4 regions of the Streptomyces sp. SX-6 genome follow, and region 1 is predicted to be linked to each of the others. Evidence: riboswitches for the same ligand, from Rfam matches in the RefSeq annotation. Region 1 holds a riboswitch; each other region holds the start of a gene.
What was found. Region 1 has a riboswitch for cyclic di-AMP ahead of ACV530_RS13505 (M23 family metallopeptidase). Riboswitches for the same ligand answer to the same signal wherever they lie in the genome.

Region 1 (3,283 bases):
GATCGCAGCCGGAACATTCGCGGCAAATTTCCGGAATGGAGGTGTGGCGGAAGGCCCACGGCGCACGGTCCCGGCCGTGAGCCCCCGCTTCGGCCACTCCCTGGGGACGCAGCCCTCAGGGGCGCAGGCCGCGGGCCCGCAGCCACGGGAGCGGGTCGACCGGGTGGCCGCCGCCCGGCCGGACCTCGAGGTGCAGGTGCGGGCCGGTGACATTGCCGGTCGCCCCGACGCGGCCGATGACGGTGCCCGCGGAGACCTTGCCGTGGGTGACGACCATGGACGACAGGTGGCAGAACCACAGCTCGGTGCCGTCGTCGAGGCGCAGCACGATGCGGTAGCCGTATGCCCCCGCCCACCCGGCGTGGATCACCTTGCCGCCGTGCACGGCCCGGACCGGGGTACCGGTCGGGGCGGCGAAGTCCGTACCGGTGTGGTGGTGCGCCCAGTGGTGACCGGACTGTCCGAAGCCGGCGGTGAGGGTGTACGAGGCGACAGGGAGGACGTACGTGCCGTGGTGCGCAGGTTTGTGCGGGTGCGCGGGCTTGTGGTGCGTGGCCGTCGCCGCGTCGCGGGCCGCCTGCTCCGCGTCCCGGGCGGCGTCCTTGGCGCCCTGGGCCGCTTGCTTCGCGGCCCGTTCGGCCTTCTCCGCCGCGACCTTCGCGGCGGCGGCCATCCGCTGGGCGTCCGCCACCGCGCGCTCCCGCGCGCCCGGACCGTCGGCCTCGTCGACGGCCCGCTGGAAGTCGGCCTGCTGGAAGTCGGTCTGCTGGAGGATGCGGCTCAGCAGCGCCTCGCCCGCGCCGTCGGTGTCCTGCGCAGTGGCGGTTTCGGCGGCGGTTTCAGGGGCGGTTTCGGTGGTGGGGTCCGGCGTGGATATCGCCGCCGACGGACGCTCCTGCGCGTTCGCCACGCCGCCGCTCGCCCCGACCGCCGCGATCATGCCGACGCCGAGCGCCGCACCGCTGCGGGCCATCGAGCCGCCGCGCTGTTTGGGGACGCGGTGCCGGCCGCGCGCGGGGTCGGCACCATCCTCGGCCCACGAGTCGTGCGGACCTTCCGAACTGTCGTCACCGACAGGCACGTTGGACGCCACGGGGAGCGCACTCCTTCCTTCCATCTCGCCTACCGGGTTAGCTGACGGGTTCGGAGCTGGAAGGTCTCCTACGGGCCGGGGTACGGCCCGATACACCCCAGGGGTTGGTGGTTCCCCGGTTCCCTTGTGTGTCCGTTGATGCCCACGGGATTCGGCGACGGCGCGCGGTGCCGCCCCTTATGGCGGTTGACGAACCGCACTGCGTTATCGAACGTTAATAGACATGGAGGGTGGAATCCAAGCCGAAAGCGTGAATTGGCCGTTCGCTTGGGAAGAGCTTGGAACCCTTCCGTTTGACTGGGCGTCAGACATCTTTCTGATCACGTGATGCCCCTCGCCGCGGCGGATCGCGAGCAGGGCCATGTCGTCCGCCGACTGCCCGCCCGTGTGCCGGGCGACATCCGCCGTGAGGTGGTCGAGGAGGGCGTCCGGACTCCTGAACTGCCGCCCGCGCAGCCGCTCCTGGGGGTCGTAGAAGACGCCCTCGGCATCGCGGGCCTCGGTGACCCCGTCGGTGTAGAGGAGCAGCGTCGTGCCCGGCGGGAAGGCCCACTCCTGGGTCTCGTCGGGCCAGGTGCCCAGCCCCGCGGTGCCGAGCGGCAGCGCGGGCGAGCGCGGTCGTGCCTCGCCGATCGTGCCGTCCGGGCGGAGCAGCAGCGGGGGCGGGTGGCCGCGGTTGAGCAGGCGCAGCAGGCCTGCGCCGGGCGGCACTTCGGCCAGGACGGCGGTGGTGAAGCGCTCGTCCTGGTCGGTGGCGGCACTCTGTGCGCCCTCCCGCTGCAACGCGTGCTCCAGGCGTGCCGCGAGCGCCTCCAGCGTGCGCTCCTGCTCGGCCGCCTCCCGGAACGCGCCGATCAGGACCGCGACGACCCCCACGGCGCCGAGTCCCTTGCCGCGGACGTCGCCGACGACGACCCGTACGCCGTGCGGGGTGTCCTGCACGGCGTACAGATCGCCGCCGATGCGGGCGTCCGCCTGGGCCGCGACGTAGCGCGCGGCCACGCGCAGGCCGCCGATCCGGGCGGGCGGGGCGGGCAGGACGGCGCGCTGGGCGACTTCCGCGATGCGGCGCGCGGAGGCGAGTTCCCTGCCGCTGCGGCGTACGACGTGGTTGATGCCGAGGGCGAGGACGGAGACGGTCGTGACGGTGGCGACCTCGGTCGCGTCCTCGCCGAAGCCGACGAACCGGTACCGGTAGACCGCCAGGACCACGGAGACGGTGATGGCCACCGCAGCGGTCCAAGCGGTGGCCCGGCGGGAGAGCAGGGACGCGGCGATGAGGGACGCGGAGGCGAAGAAGGGCGCGGAGGTGTAGTTCGGGGGCGTGAGGACGTCGAAGAACAGACCGCCGACGATCAGCACGGCGGGCAACCAGGTGGCTGCGCGCCAGGTGAGGGGGCCGGTGGTCACGGGTCCACCCTCGCCGGTGAGGGCTCGGTACGGCGACCGGGGTTGCGCCGGGCAGGGGTACGTACGACCGGGGGTACGTACGACGGGGGTACGTACGACGAAGGGGCCCGCACCGGTGAGGGTGCGGGCCCCTTCGGGGACGCGTGCGTCAGGCAGCGGTGATGTTCTCCGCCTGCAGGCCCTTCGGGCCCTGGGTGACGTCGAAGGACACCTTCTGGCCCTCGAGCAGCTCACGGAAGCCGTTGGAGGCGATGTTCGAGTAGTGGGCGAAAACGTCGGGGCCGCCGCCGTCCTGCTCGATGAAGCCGAAGCCCTTTTCCGAGTTGAACCACTTCACGGTGCCGGTAGCCATGTCTGTCTCCTTTTGAGGATGGGATGGGCACCGCACCGGAAAGGCCCGGAGAAACAAAAATGCGCCGTCGGCTACAGAACCGAGGCGCACACGAGTTCATGGGTACCACATTTGCAACTCGAACAACCGTAGCACAGGACGGCGGCCCCCCGTAGCCGCACAGTCCTCGACCGCTATAACTCCACGCCCAGGGCGCGGGCGCGGCGGTCCGCCGCGACCTCCGCCTCCGCCTCGTCGAGGTAGACCTCGCAGACGAGCCGCCCGTCGTCGGTCATGTTGTGCTCGAGCTCCCAGAGGCTGACCTCGCCCCCGCCCTCGAGCAGGAACGCGTGCTCGTAGAAGCGGCACCAGGTGGCATCGCGCCCGGGGCCGCGCCGGCGGGGCTTGGTGATCAGCGCGATGTGGTGGCCGAGCGCGCCCTGGAGGAG
Region 2 (3,283 bases), on a different contig from region 1:
GCCGTAGGTGGAGGAGAACACCACGGCCTTCCCGTCGGGCGACCAGCTGGGGTCCGTGTGCTCGCCGCCTCCGGTGATCAGCGTGCTCGGCGGCCCGGTGCCGTCGGCGTGCAGGAGGCGGAGCCCCCAGTCGCCGCTGCCCGTCCGCTGCTGGAAGACCAGCCGGTCGTCCGTGGGCGACCAGTTGGGCTCGCGGTTGTCCGTGCCGGGCCCGGTCGGCAGGAGGACCGTCGGGGATCCGTCGCGCCTGGTCTTGCGGAGGGAGCCGGGCCCGGGGGCGGTGTCGCTCTCCACGCTCTCCTGGAAGACGATCCATTCCCCGTCCGGCGAGAAACTGGGCTCCAGGTAGCCGGTGTTGCCGTCGTGCTTCGTGATGCGGGCCGGCTGTCCGCCCGGCTGCAGGGTCCACACCTCGTCGTGGACCTCCCGGTCCCAGGCGAAGACCACTCCCACGGACCGGTTCCAGCTCGCGCCCGGCAGGTTCACGGCTGCTGTGTCCGGCACGTCGAGCAGGGTGCCCGGCGGCCCGGTGCCGTCGAGCGGCAGGACGCGCAGGGCGGCGTCCCCCGTGTTGTAGCCGCTCTTGAACTCCGTGAAGAGGAGCGAGCGGCCGTCCGGGGAGAACGCGGGATTCTGGGCGCTGAGTGTTCCGGTCTGCCGGTAGAGCAGCTCGGCGGTCAGGCTGCTGCGCATACGCCAACGCTAGTGGAGCGGGACGGCCCGGAACAACGGCACAATTGTCCGGTGTCCAAGAACCACGCCATCACGTCCGATGCGCCGTGCCCGTGCGGGCTCGACGCCAGTTACGGGGAATGCTGCGGCAGCCTCCACAGCGGCCGCAAGACGGCGGCCACCGCCGAGCGTCTGATGCGCTCGCGTTACAGCGCCTTCGTCGTCCACGACGCCGCGTATCTGCTCCGCACCTGGCATTCCTCCACGCGGCCGCCGGGCCTGGAATTCGACCCCGGTATGCGGTGGACCGGACTCGATATCCTCGCCACCGGGAACGGCACGGCGTTCCACACCGAGGGCACGGTCGAATTCCGCGCCCATTACCGCGCGCACGGCCACGCGGACTCCCAGCACGAACTCAGCCGCTTTGTGCGGGAGGACGGGAACTGGGTCTACCTGGACGCTGTCTGACGCATGGCCCCGCCGCCGAGGCGGCGGGGCCATACACGGGTCAATGGGTCAGCGGACCCGGCCGTACCAGACGCTGTTGGTCCAGATCTTCTCGAGCCGGACCTTCTTGCCCGTGCCCGGGGCGTGCCAGATCTTGCCGCCGCCGGCGTAGATGCCCACGTGGTAGACGTAGCTGCCGGAGTGGAAGAACACGAGGTCGCCGGTGCTGCGCGAGCCGCGGGAGATGTGGCGGGTGGCGTTGTACTGGTCCTCGGCCACGCGCGGCAGCTTCTTGCCGGCCTTCTTGAACGAGTATTGCGTCAGGCCCGAGCAGTCGAAGCGGTTCGGGCCGGTGGCACCCCACTGGTAGAGGGAGCCCTTCTTCGAGGCCGCGACCTTCACGGCCTTGGCCCCGGGGGTCGCCGCGTCGGCGCTGGCGGCCATGCCCGGCAGGAGAACGGATGCCGCGACGGTGGCGGCGGTAAGGGCCGATGCGGTTCCGGCCCGAGAGATGAGCGCGGGTATTCGAGGCAAGGAAGACATGCCAAAAGCCCTTCGTCATCCGCCTGCGAAAGATGACCTGTCGGGTTCGAACTGGCGAAGTTGCCCGGCCACTTCCGTGGCTTCACCCCTAGAACCACCACCATCGTGGTTCGCCTTGCTTGGGTCTCCCGCTCCTGCCGATCCGCGAATCAGTTCCGTATCCGGAGCGGCGGCAGGACTCGGCGTCCGCCCGGATCGACCCGCCTCGGTGACGGGTGCTGTTGTTCGGAGAAAGATCCTGCACCATCAACCGGCAAAAAACAGAGCCGAAGTGGCTGTCTGTGAGGTTCTTCACGTCGCGGGCGAACGGAATTTGTCGCACCGTATGGCACTCCGGAGGCGGGAGCGGATGCAGTCAACTCCCGTGAAATCACGGCCCGTCGGGCGAAAGCAGCCATGACCTGGGAACGCTGCGGCTCTTGACGCAGGCGTGACTGTCATGGACATTGCGACCGGAACGCTGCACTCCCACCCCCCAGCCGTACGACCGTCCGGTCCAGGAGGAGTCACGTGGCAAGACACCGCGCCCTTTTGGTGGCAATAGCGCTCATCGCACTCGGCGCGCCGGGCATCGTCCCGGCCACCGCGCATCCCGCCAACGGCACAAGCGCCCCCGACCCCGACGCCCCGCACCGCGGCGTCGTGACCGGAGCCCGGACACCTGGCCACTCCCCCGGCCGCGAACGGGCGGTGCGCGCCTTCGCCGACGGCCGCCGGGCCGCGGCGGACCGCACCGGAGCCGCCGCCGACGTCACGCACAACTGGTGGGGAGTCTTCCCCCGGCCCGGCACGCACGACGGCATCATGGCCACCCACAGCGTCGACCCCGCCTACCGGGTCAGTGACGCGCAGAACTTCACCTACTCCCCCACGACGAAGGCACAGGGCTCGTGCATGGAGATCGTCACCGCGTACTGGAACAGCGGTGACGAGATCTGAGCCTGGGACTGGTGCAGTTCACCGGGCAGCCCCGCCAAGACCCTCAGGAAGGCCATTCTTGACGGGGCGATGCGAGCGCCGTCGTGTCGCTCCGTAACTCCTCTGGTACGCTCGGCACATCGCCGGGGACGATAACCAAGTCCCCAACAACTCGAGCGAGTCCCGTACTTGCTCCGGCGGCCGGGAGGGTCGTCGTCGGACAGGCATGACCTGTCAAACTCCCCGGAGCGACCCAGGGGAGAATCTCCCGGATTTATCGGGAGAGAACTTCAAGCGAGCAACGACCCGGCCACCGGCCTCGGTTACTACTGCACCGAGGCCCACGGGGGAAGTCTGCGAGCCCGTCGGACTCCCCGTGGACCGACAACAACCCTGACGGCAGCGCGTTCCTGTGCCCGCAGTTGAAATGCCTCCAGGCCGGTGCGGACGACCACTGGACCGTACGCCAGTGAGAGACGCCCTCACCGTGTGAAACTCTTCCGGTGAGGACTTCGCAACGCGGCGACAGCGGCAGGTTCGTGGTGTCCGTTCACGATGTCGCCCCGTGGAGCCTGGAGCAGAGCAGGCTCTGGGTGAGCGACCTGGACGCCCGTGACGTCCCCGCGACCCTGCTCCTCGTGCCCGGCCCCTGGCGCGGCCCGTGCCTGCCCGACGACCCGGTGCTGGTCGACTGGGCACG
Region 3 (3,283 bases), on a different contig from region 1:
GGACGACCTTCGCTGGCGTGGCGGGCTCATCATGCGGGGACTGCGCACGCTGCCGGTGGAGTTCACCCCGGAAAATGCATGACTGTACGTCAAGTCCGCTTGACTGTCATACGGCCGCCGTGACATCGCCTTGTGACTCCCGGAGGGCGTCGCTATGTTCGGCGGTCAACATCAGCCGTCACACGAGAGGTCATCGCATGCTCTCCGGTAATGGTCGACATCGCCGTCCCCGCCAGATACCCGCGGCCGTGGTCGCCGCGGGAGTGACGGGCGCGGGCATTGCCATGCCGCTGCTCGCCGCCACCGGCGCCAACGCCGCCGACGCCCCGACGTGGGACCGCGTCGCGCAGTGCGAGAGCGGCGGCCTGTGGAGCGCCGACAACGGCAACGGGCACTACGGCGGCCTGCAGATGACCCGCGAGATGTGGGAGGCCAACGGCGGTACGGACTATGCGCCGCGCCCCGACCAGGCCAGCCGCGCCCAGCAGATCGCCATCGCCCAGCGGATCCTGGACACCCAGGGCCCGGGCACGTGGTCGGGCTGCGCACCCGGCGCGGGCCTGGACCTGAAGGGCCCGGAGCCCGAGGTGGACCCGGGCACCGTCCAGGCCCCCGCGCAGGAACAGGACCAGGGTCACGACTCCCGGTCCTCGGACGACTCGCACTCCGACGCATCGAAGCCCGGCAAGCCGGCACACGACAAGCGGGGCGAGCAGGACAAGCAGGGCGAGCAAGGCAAGCAGGACGCGCAGGACGCGCGGGACGCGCGCGGCAAGCAGGACGGCACGCCCTCGTCGAAGCCCTCCGCGCCCTCCGCCCAGGAGAGTGCCGAATCCACCGGCAAGCACCGCAAGCCTCCGACGGACGATCCGGCGACTCCGTCGCCCTCCAGCAGCTCCTCGGCGGACCGGTCTCCGGCGCACACGCCCGGCGACAGCGGCGCGAACGACCGTACGGACAACGGCAGCAGCACCCCCACGACCCCGGACGCCGGAGCGGACACCGGAGCGGACACCGGGGCGGACGCGGGCGCGGGGACGGGCAAGCACCGCGCCCAGACGCCGCGTTCGGACGCGGAGCGCGCCTCGCGCGGCGGCGAGGAGGCGCGTACGGGCGCACCGCAGACCGGCGACTACACCGTGCGCCCTGGTGACAACCTGTCAGCCATCGCACAGGAGCACTCGGTAGCGGGCGGCTGGCATGGGCTCTACCACGACAACCAAAAGGTCGTCGGATCCGATCCGGACCTCATCCAGCCTGGTCAACAGCTCGAACTGAAGAAGCAGTAGGGCAGTTCGGGTCGAATGTCCGTTCAGGGGGAAAGTGAGACAAGGGTCTCGTTGACATTGGCCAGGGCAGTCTCGACCGGAATGCCACGAACCGTCTCCCACCTGCGGAAACGGCCTTATCTGACAAGGTGTGGAATCGAGAGGTGGCCGAAAAGGAGGGTTTGATCCCGTCGGCCGCCTGTGCTTACCGTCATCACCGCTCGCCACCGCGAGCACCACGGTCGTCACGCCGAATCCTGCCGGCGGCCGCGGAATCGTCGCGCAAGCGCCGTAGGCAGGAGCGGGGGAACCAAGGTAAGTCGCCGCAACGGGACGCCGGTCACAGGCCGGACGCACCGGAGCGGCTAGGGGTGAAGCCGGGCACGCGCAAGCCGCCCGGCCGGGCAACTCACGTCCGAACCCGACAGCTCACCTCGTAGGCGCCGGTGAGGAAACCGACTTATGTCCAAGGGCAAGCATCGTCGTCCGAGCAAGGCCGTCCGCATCGTCACCCTGGCCGGAGTCACCGGTGCCGCCGTCGCGGCTCCGCTGATGGTCGCCACGTCTGCCCACGCCGCTTCCGTGAACACCTGGGACAAGGTCGCCCAGTGCGAGTCCGGCGGCAACTGGTCCATCAACACCGGCAACGGCTACTACGGCGGCCTGCAGTTCTCGCAGTCCTCCTGGCAGGCCATGGGCGGTACGCAGTACGCGCCGCGCGCCGACCAGGCCACCAAGTCCCAGCAGATCGCCGTCGCCGAGAAGCTCCTCGCCGCGCAGGGTCCCGGTGCCTGGGGCTGCGCCGGTGAGGGCGGCCTGTCCCGCGGTGGTCCCTCCGCCGACGTCGACACCTCCGGTTCGAAGTCCTCGGGCACCTCCGAGCGCAGCACCTCCGCCCACGCCGACCGCAGCGAGCGCCAGTCGGCGCCGAAGCACGCCGCGCCGAAGTCGGACGACAGCGACGACGAGACCCCGGCTCCGCGCCAGGCGGCGCCGAAGCACGCCGCCCCGAAGACCGTCAAGACGGGCGACGGCGAGTACGAGGTCAAGGAGGGCGACACCCTCGGTTCGATCGCCGACGCCAAGAACGTCAAGGGCGGCTGGCAGAAGCTCGCCGACCGCAACAAGGACATCGTCGAGGACGCCAACCTCATCTTCCCGGGCCAGAAGCTGCACCTCAGCTGACCCAGTGACCCGGTGATGACCCGGTGACCCGGAAGAGGTCCTGCCCCCTCACCTGAGCAGGATCCGCCCCGCTCAGATGCGACCACCCCGAGCCGCATCTGAGCGGGGCTCCGTCGTTCCCGCCGCATGCCCGCTTCACCGCTCAGCGAACACTCCGTGCGCCCATTCCTCCCGTGATCTCGGCGTTTGTGCCATTTTTCGGTGAGGGCGACGGTCCGGCGGCGGGCGGAACCTCCGGGGCCCGTTAGGCTCGTGCTGCAGAACTCCAGACCCACAGAAGGAGACCCTCGTGCCGTCCATCGACGTCGTCGTAGCTCGCGAGATCCTCGACTCGCGAGGCAACCCCACGGTCGAGGTCGAGGTCGGCCTCGACGACGGCTCCACCGGCCGTGCCGCCGTGCCGTCCGGTGCCTCGACCGGTGCCTTCGAGGCCATCGAGCTCCGTGACGGTGACCCGAACCGCTACCTGGGCAAGGGCGTGGAGAAGGCCGTGCTGGCCGTCATCGAGCAGATCGGCCCGGAGCTGGTCGGCTACGACGCCACCGAGCAGCGCCTGATCGACCAGGCGATGTTCGACCTGGACGCCACCGACAACAAGGGCTCGCTCGGCGCCAACGCCATCCTGGGCGTCTCCCTGGCCGTCGCGCACGCCGCCTCCGAGGCGTCCGACCTGCCGCTCTTCCGCTACCTCGGCGGCCCGAACGCGCACCTGCTGCCCGTTCCGATGATGAACATCCTCAACGGCGGCTCGCACGCCGACTCCAACGTGGACATCCAGGAGTTCATGATCGCGCCGATCGGCGCGGAGTCCTTCTCCGAGGCCCTGCGCT
Region 4 (3,283 bases), on a different contig from region 1:
CTCCGTCGGCGCCCTTCACGTGCAGCCCCGCATGGACGACCTCCGGGCTCAGAGTCAGGATCGGTCGACTCTATTGCAATCACATGCGATTTCCGATGGCACAGATGTGCGCAGGGATGCTTTTCGGCCATGCCCGCACACGACACGGCCCCGGTCACATGTGACCGGGGCCGTGCGAAGTGCCGTACGGGGCCTAGAGGTCGACGCCGTGCGCGCGCAGGTAGGCGACGGGGTCGATGTCGGAGCCGTACGTCGGCGCCGTACGGGCCTCGAAGTGCAGGTGCGGACCGGTGACATTGCCGGTGGCGCCGGAGAGGCCGATCTGCTGACCGGGCGTCACCGTCTGGCCCACGGTGACGTCGATGGACGACAGGTGGCCGTACTGGGTGTAGGTGCCGTCGTTCATCTTGATGACGATGTTGTTGCCGTACGCGCCGCCCCAGCCGGCCTCGACGACGGTGCCCGCGCCCACCGCGTGCACGGATGTGCCCGACTCGGCGTGGAAGTCGACACCGGTGTGGCTGCCGGAGGACCACAGGTTGCTGCTCGCCTTGTAGCCGGTGGAGACGTACGAGCCGTCGATCGGCAGCACGAACATGTTGAGGCGCTTGCGCTCCTCGTCGCGGGCGGCCTTCTCCTTGGCGGCGCGCTCGGCCTCCGCCTTCCGCTTGGCCTCGTCCGCGTGCTTCTTGATCGTGGCGGCCTCGCGCTTGGCGTCCGCCTCGGCCTGGTGGCGGGCGTTGGCCTGCTCCACGGCGCTGCGCTGGGTGTCGGCCTGGGCACCGACGTTGTCGGCCATGTCGTCGGACATGACGATGGCCTGGGTGAGGCCCGTGTCCTGGGGGTGCGGGGTGTTGTCGGAGGCCGCGAACGCCGGGGCGGCGACACCGGCGACGACGCCCGTGGCGGTGAGGGTGGCTATGCCCGCTATGTTGGCGCCTGCGCGCACGGCACGGCTCGGACGACGGTGTTTCCCGGTAGGACGGGTGAACGCCATGGGTGCGGCTAGTCCTTTCCTTCCCTCTCGCCTACCGGGTTAGCTGACGGGTTCGGAGCAGGAAGGTCTCCTACGGATCCCTCGCGAGAGGGGCCCGATTCACCCCAGGGAACAAGTGGTTCCCCGGCTCCCCTGGCTCGCGCCGTACGGGGACTCGGCGATGGCTGCCCGGGGACCGCGGGTGCGAATCCCATCCGACGGACTGCCGCCACGAAGCTAATCGGCGTCAGTTTCGAACGGCAAATGGAACTACGGGTTTAGTGACACACGCCACAGAAGTGAGGCGCAACCACTCCGCCGAATCGGACATAAGGGAGGCACGTGGGCCCCTGCGGCCCCACGTGCCTCCCTTGTACGGCGTGCGCTTGAGCTCCCGTCAGGCGGAGAGCACCGTCACCTCGCCGATGCCGAGCGCCTTGACGGGCTCGGCGATCTCGGACGCGTCACCGACGAGCACCGTCACCAGCCGGTCCGCCGGGAAGGCGCTGACGACGGCCGCCGTCGCCTCCACCGTGCCGGTCTCCGCGAGGCGTTCGTACAGCCCCGCCTGGAAGTCGTCCGGGAGCTGCTGCTCGACCTGGTCGGCGAGCGTGCCCGCGACGGCCGACGCCGTCTCGTACTTGAGCGGGGCGACGCCGACGAGGTTCTGCACGGCGACGTCGCGCTCGGCGTCCGTCAGCCCCTCGGCCGCGACGGTGCGCAGCACCGTCCACAAGTCCGCGAGGGCCGGGCCGGTGTTCGGGGTGTCCACCGAACCGCTGATGGCGAGCATCGCGGCACCCGTCGAGTCCGCGGCGGAGCGCAGTACTTGAGCGAAGGCGCGGACGCCGTACGTGTAGCCCTTCTCCTCGCGCAGCACCTTGTCCAGCCGGGAGGTGAGAGTGCCGCCGAGGCAGTACGTGCCGAGCACCTGGGCGGGCCAGACGCGCTCGTGCCGGTCGGGGCCGATGCGGCCGATGAGCAACTGGGTCTGCACCGCGCCGGGACGGTCGACGACCAGGACGCGGCCGGTGTCGTCCGCGGTGACGGGCCGCATCCGCCGCGGCTCGGCGGGGGAACCCGTCCAGGCGCCGAGCGAGTCGGCGATGGCCTGGTCGAGGTCGACACCGGTGAAGTCGCCGACGACGACCACCGTCGCGGTGGCGGGCCGTACGTGCGCCTCGTAGAACGCCCGCACGGAGGCGGCGTCGATGCGCCCGACGGTCTCCTCGCCGCCCTGGCGCGGGCGGGACATCCGCGCGTCGGACGGGAAGAGCTCCGCGGACAGCGCCATGGCCGCGCGGCGGGCGGGGTTGGCCAGCTCGTGCGGGATCTCGTCCAGGCGGTTGCGGACGAGCCGCTCGATCTCGTTGTCCGGGAAGGCCGGGGCGCGCAGGGCGTCGGCCAGCAGGCCGAGGGCCTTGGGCAGCCGGGAGGCCGGGACCTCCAGGGAGACCCGGACGCCCGGGTGGTCGGCGTGCGCGTCGAGGGTGGCACCGCAGCGCTCCAGCTCGGCGGTGAAGTCCTCGGCGCTGAGCTTGTCCGTGCCCTCGGAGAAGGCCCGGGCCATGATCGTGGCCACGCCGTCGAGCCCTGCGGGCTCGGCGTCCAGGGGCGCGTCGAGCGAGACCTCGACCGCGACCACCTGCTGGCCGGGGCGGTGACTGCGCAGCACGGTGAGGCCGTTGGGCAGCTGGGAGCGCTCGGGGGCCGGGAAGTCCCAGGGGGTCGCCGTGCCCGGCCGCGGCTGGGGGTGGAACTGCATCGAAGGGCTCGTGGTGCCTGCGGCTGCGGCGTCGCTCACTGCGCCGTCTCCTCTTCCTGTGCGTGCTCGTCGGCTTCGGCGGACACCGGCTCGTACACCAGCACGGCACGGTTGTCCGGGTGCAGACGGGCCTTGGCGACGGCCTGCACCTCCTCGGGCGTGATGTCCAGGATGCGCTGGACCGCGGTGAGGGCCAGCTGCGGGTCGCCGAACAGCACGGCGAAACGGCACAGTTCGTCGGCCCGGCCGCTGACGGTGGCGAGGCGGTCCAGCCACTCGCGCTCCAGCTGCGCCTGGGCGCGCTCCATCTCCTGCGGGGTCGGCCCCTCGAGCGCGAAGCGGGCGAGCTCCTCGTCGACGGCCTTCTCGATGGAGCCCACCTCGACGCCGGCGGAGGTCTTGACGTCCAGCCAGCCCAGCGAGGGCGCACCGGCCAGGCGCAGCAGCCCGAAGCCGGCCGCGACGGCCGTACGGTCGTGGCGGACCAGGCGGTTGTGCAGGCGCGAGGACTCGCCGCCGCCGAGGATGGTCAGGGCGAGGTC

Region 2: it holds a riboswitch for cyclic di-AMP, as region 1 does, so the genes downstream of both, ACV530_RS17920 (C40 family peptidase) here and ACV530_RS13505 (M23 family metallopeptidase) in region 1, are expected to answer to the same signal.
Region 3: it holds a riboswitch for cyclic di-AMP, as region 1 does, so the genes downstream of both, ACV530_RS15145 (transglycosylase family protein) here and ACV530_RS13505 (M23 family metallopeptidase) in region 1, are expected to answer to the same signal.
Region 4: it holds a riboswitch for cyclic di-AMP, as region 1 does, so the genes downstream of both, ACV530_RS21295 (M23 family metallopeptidase) here and ACV530_RS13505 (M23 family metallopeptidase) in region 1, are expected to answer to the same signal.

Annotation. Positions count from the first base shown of each region.
Region 1 covers NZ_JBTHHU010000009.1:37,243-40,525, forward strand. The annotation lists gene ACV530_RS13500 (MFS transporter) at 1-3, opposite strand, end outside; gene ACV530_RS13505 (M23 family metallopeptidase) at 116-1,093, opposite strand; cyclic di-AMP (ydaO/yuaA leader) riboswitch at 1,105-1,260, opposite strand; gene ACV530_RS13510 (PP2C family protein-serine/threonine phosphatase) at 1,298-2,503, opposite strand; gene ACV530_RS13515 (cold-shock protein) at 2,652-2,855, opposite strand; gene ACV530_RS13520 (DUF6227 family protein) at 3,029-3,283, opposite strand, start outside.
Region 2 covers NZ_JBTHHU010000013.1:34,653-37,935, reverse strand. The annotation lists gene ACV530_RS17930 (TolB family protein) at 1-693, opposite strand, end outside; gene ACV530_RS17925 (YchJ family protein) at 745-1,143, shown strand; gene ACV530_RS17920 (C40 family peptidase) at 1,192-1,665, opposite strand; cyclic di-AMP (ydaO/yuaA leader) riboswitch at 1,671-1,822, opposite strand; gene ACV530_RS17915 (hypothetical protein) at 2,176-2,604, shown strand; gene ACV530_RS17910 (DUF2334 domain-containing protein) at 3,087-3,283, shown strand, end outside.
Region 3 covers NZ_JBTHHU010000010.1:129,285-132,567, forward strand. The annotation lists gene ACV530_RS15135 (cytochrome P450 family protein) at 1-82, shown strand, start outside; gene ACV530_RS15140 (transglycosylase family protein) at 249-1,289, shown strand; cyclic di-AMP (ydaO/yuaA leader) riboswitch at 1,546-1,726, shown strand; gene ACV530_RS15145 (transglycosylase family protein) at 1,731-2,453, shown strand; gene eno (phosphopyruvate hydratase) at 2,743-3,283, shown strand, end outside.
Region 4 covers NZ_JBTHHU010000017.1:82,866-86,148, forward strand. The annotation lists gene ACV530_RS21295 (M23 family metallopeptidase) at 194-997, opposite strand; cyclic di-AMP (ydaO/yuaA leader) riboswitch at 1,011-1,167, opposite strand; gene ACV530_RS21300 (M16 family metallopeptidase) at 1,374-2,741, opposite strand; gene ACV530_RS21305 (M16 family metallopeptidase) at 2,777-3,283, opposite strand, start outside.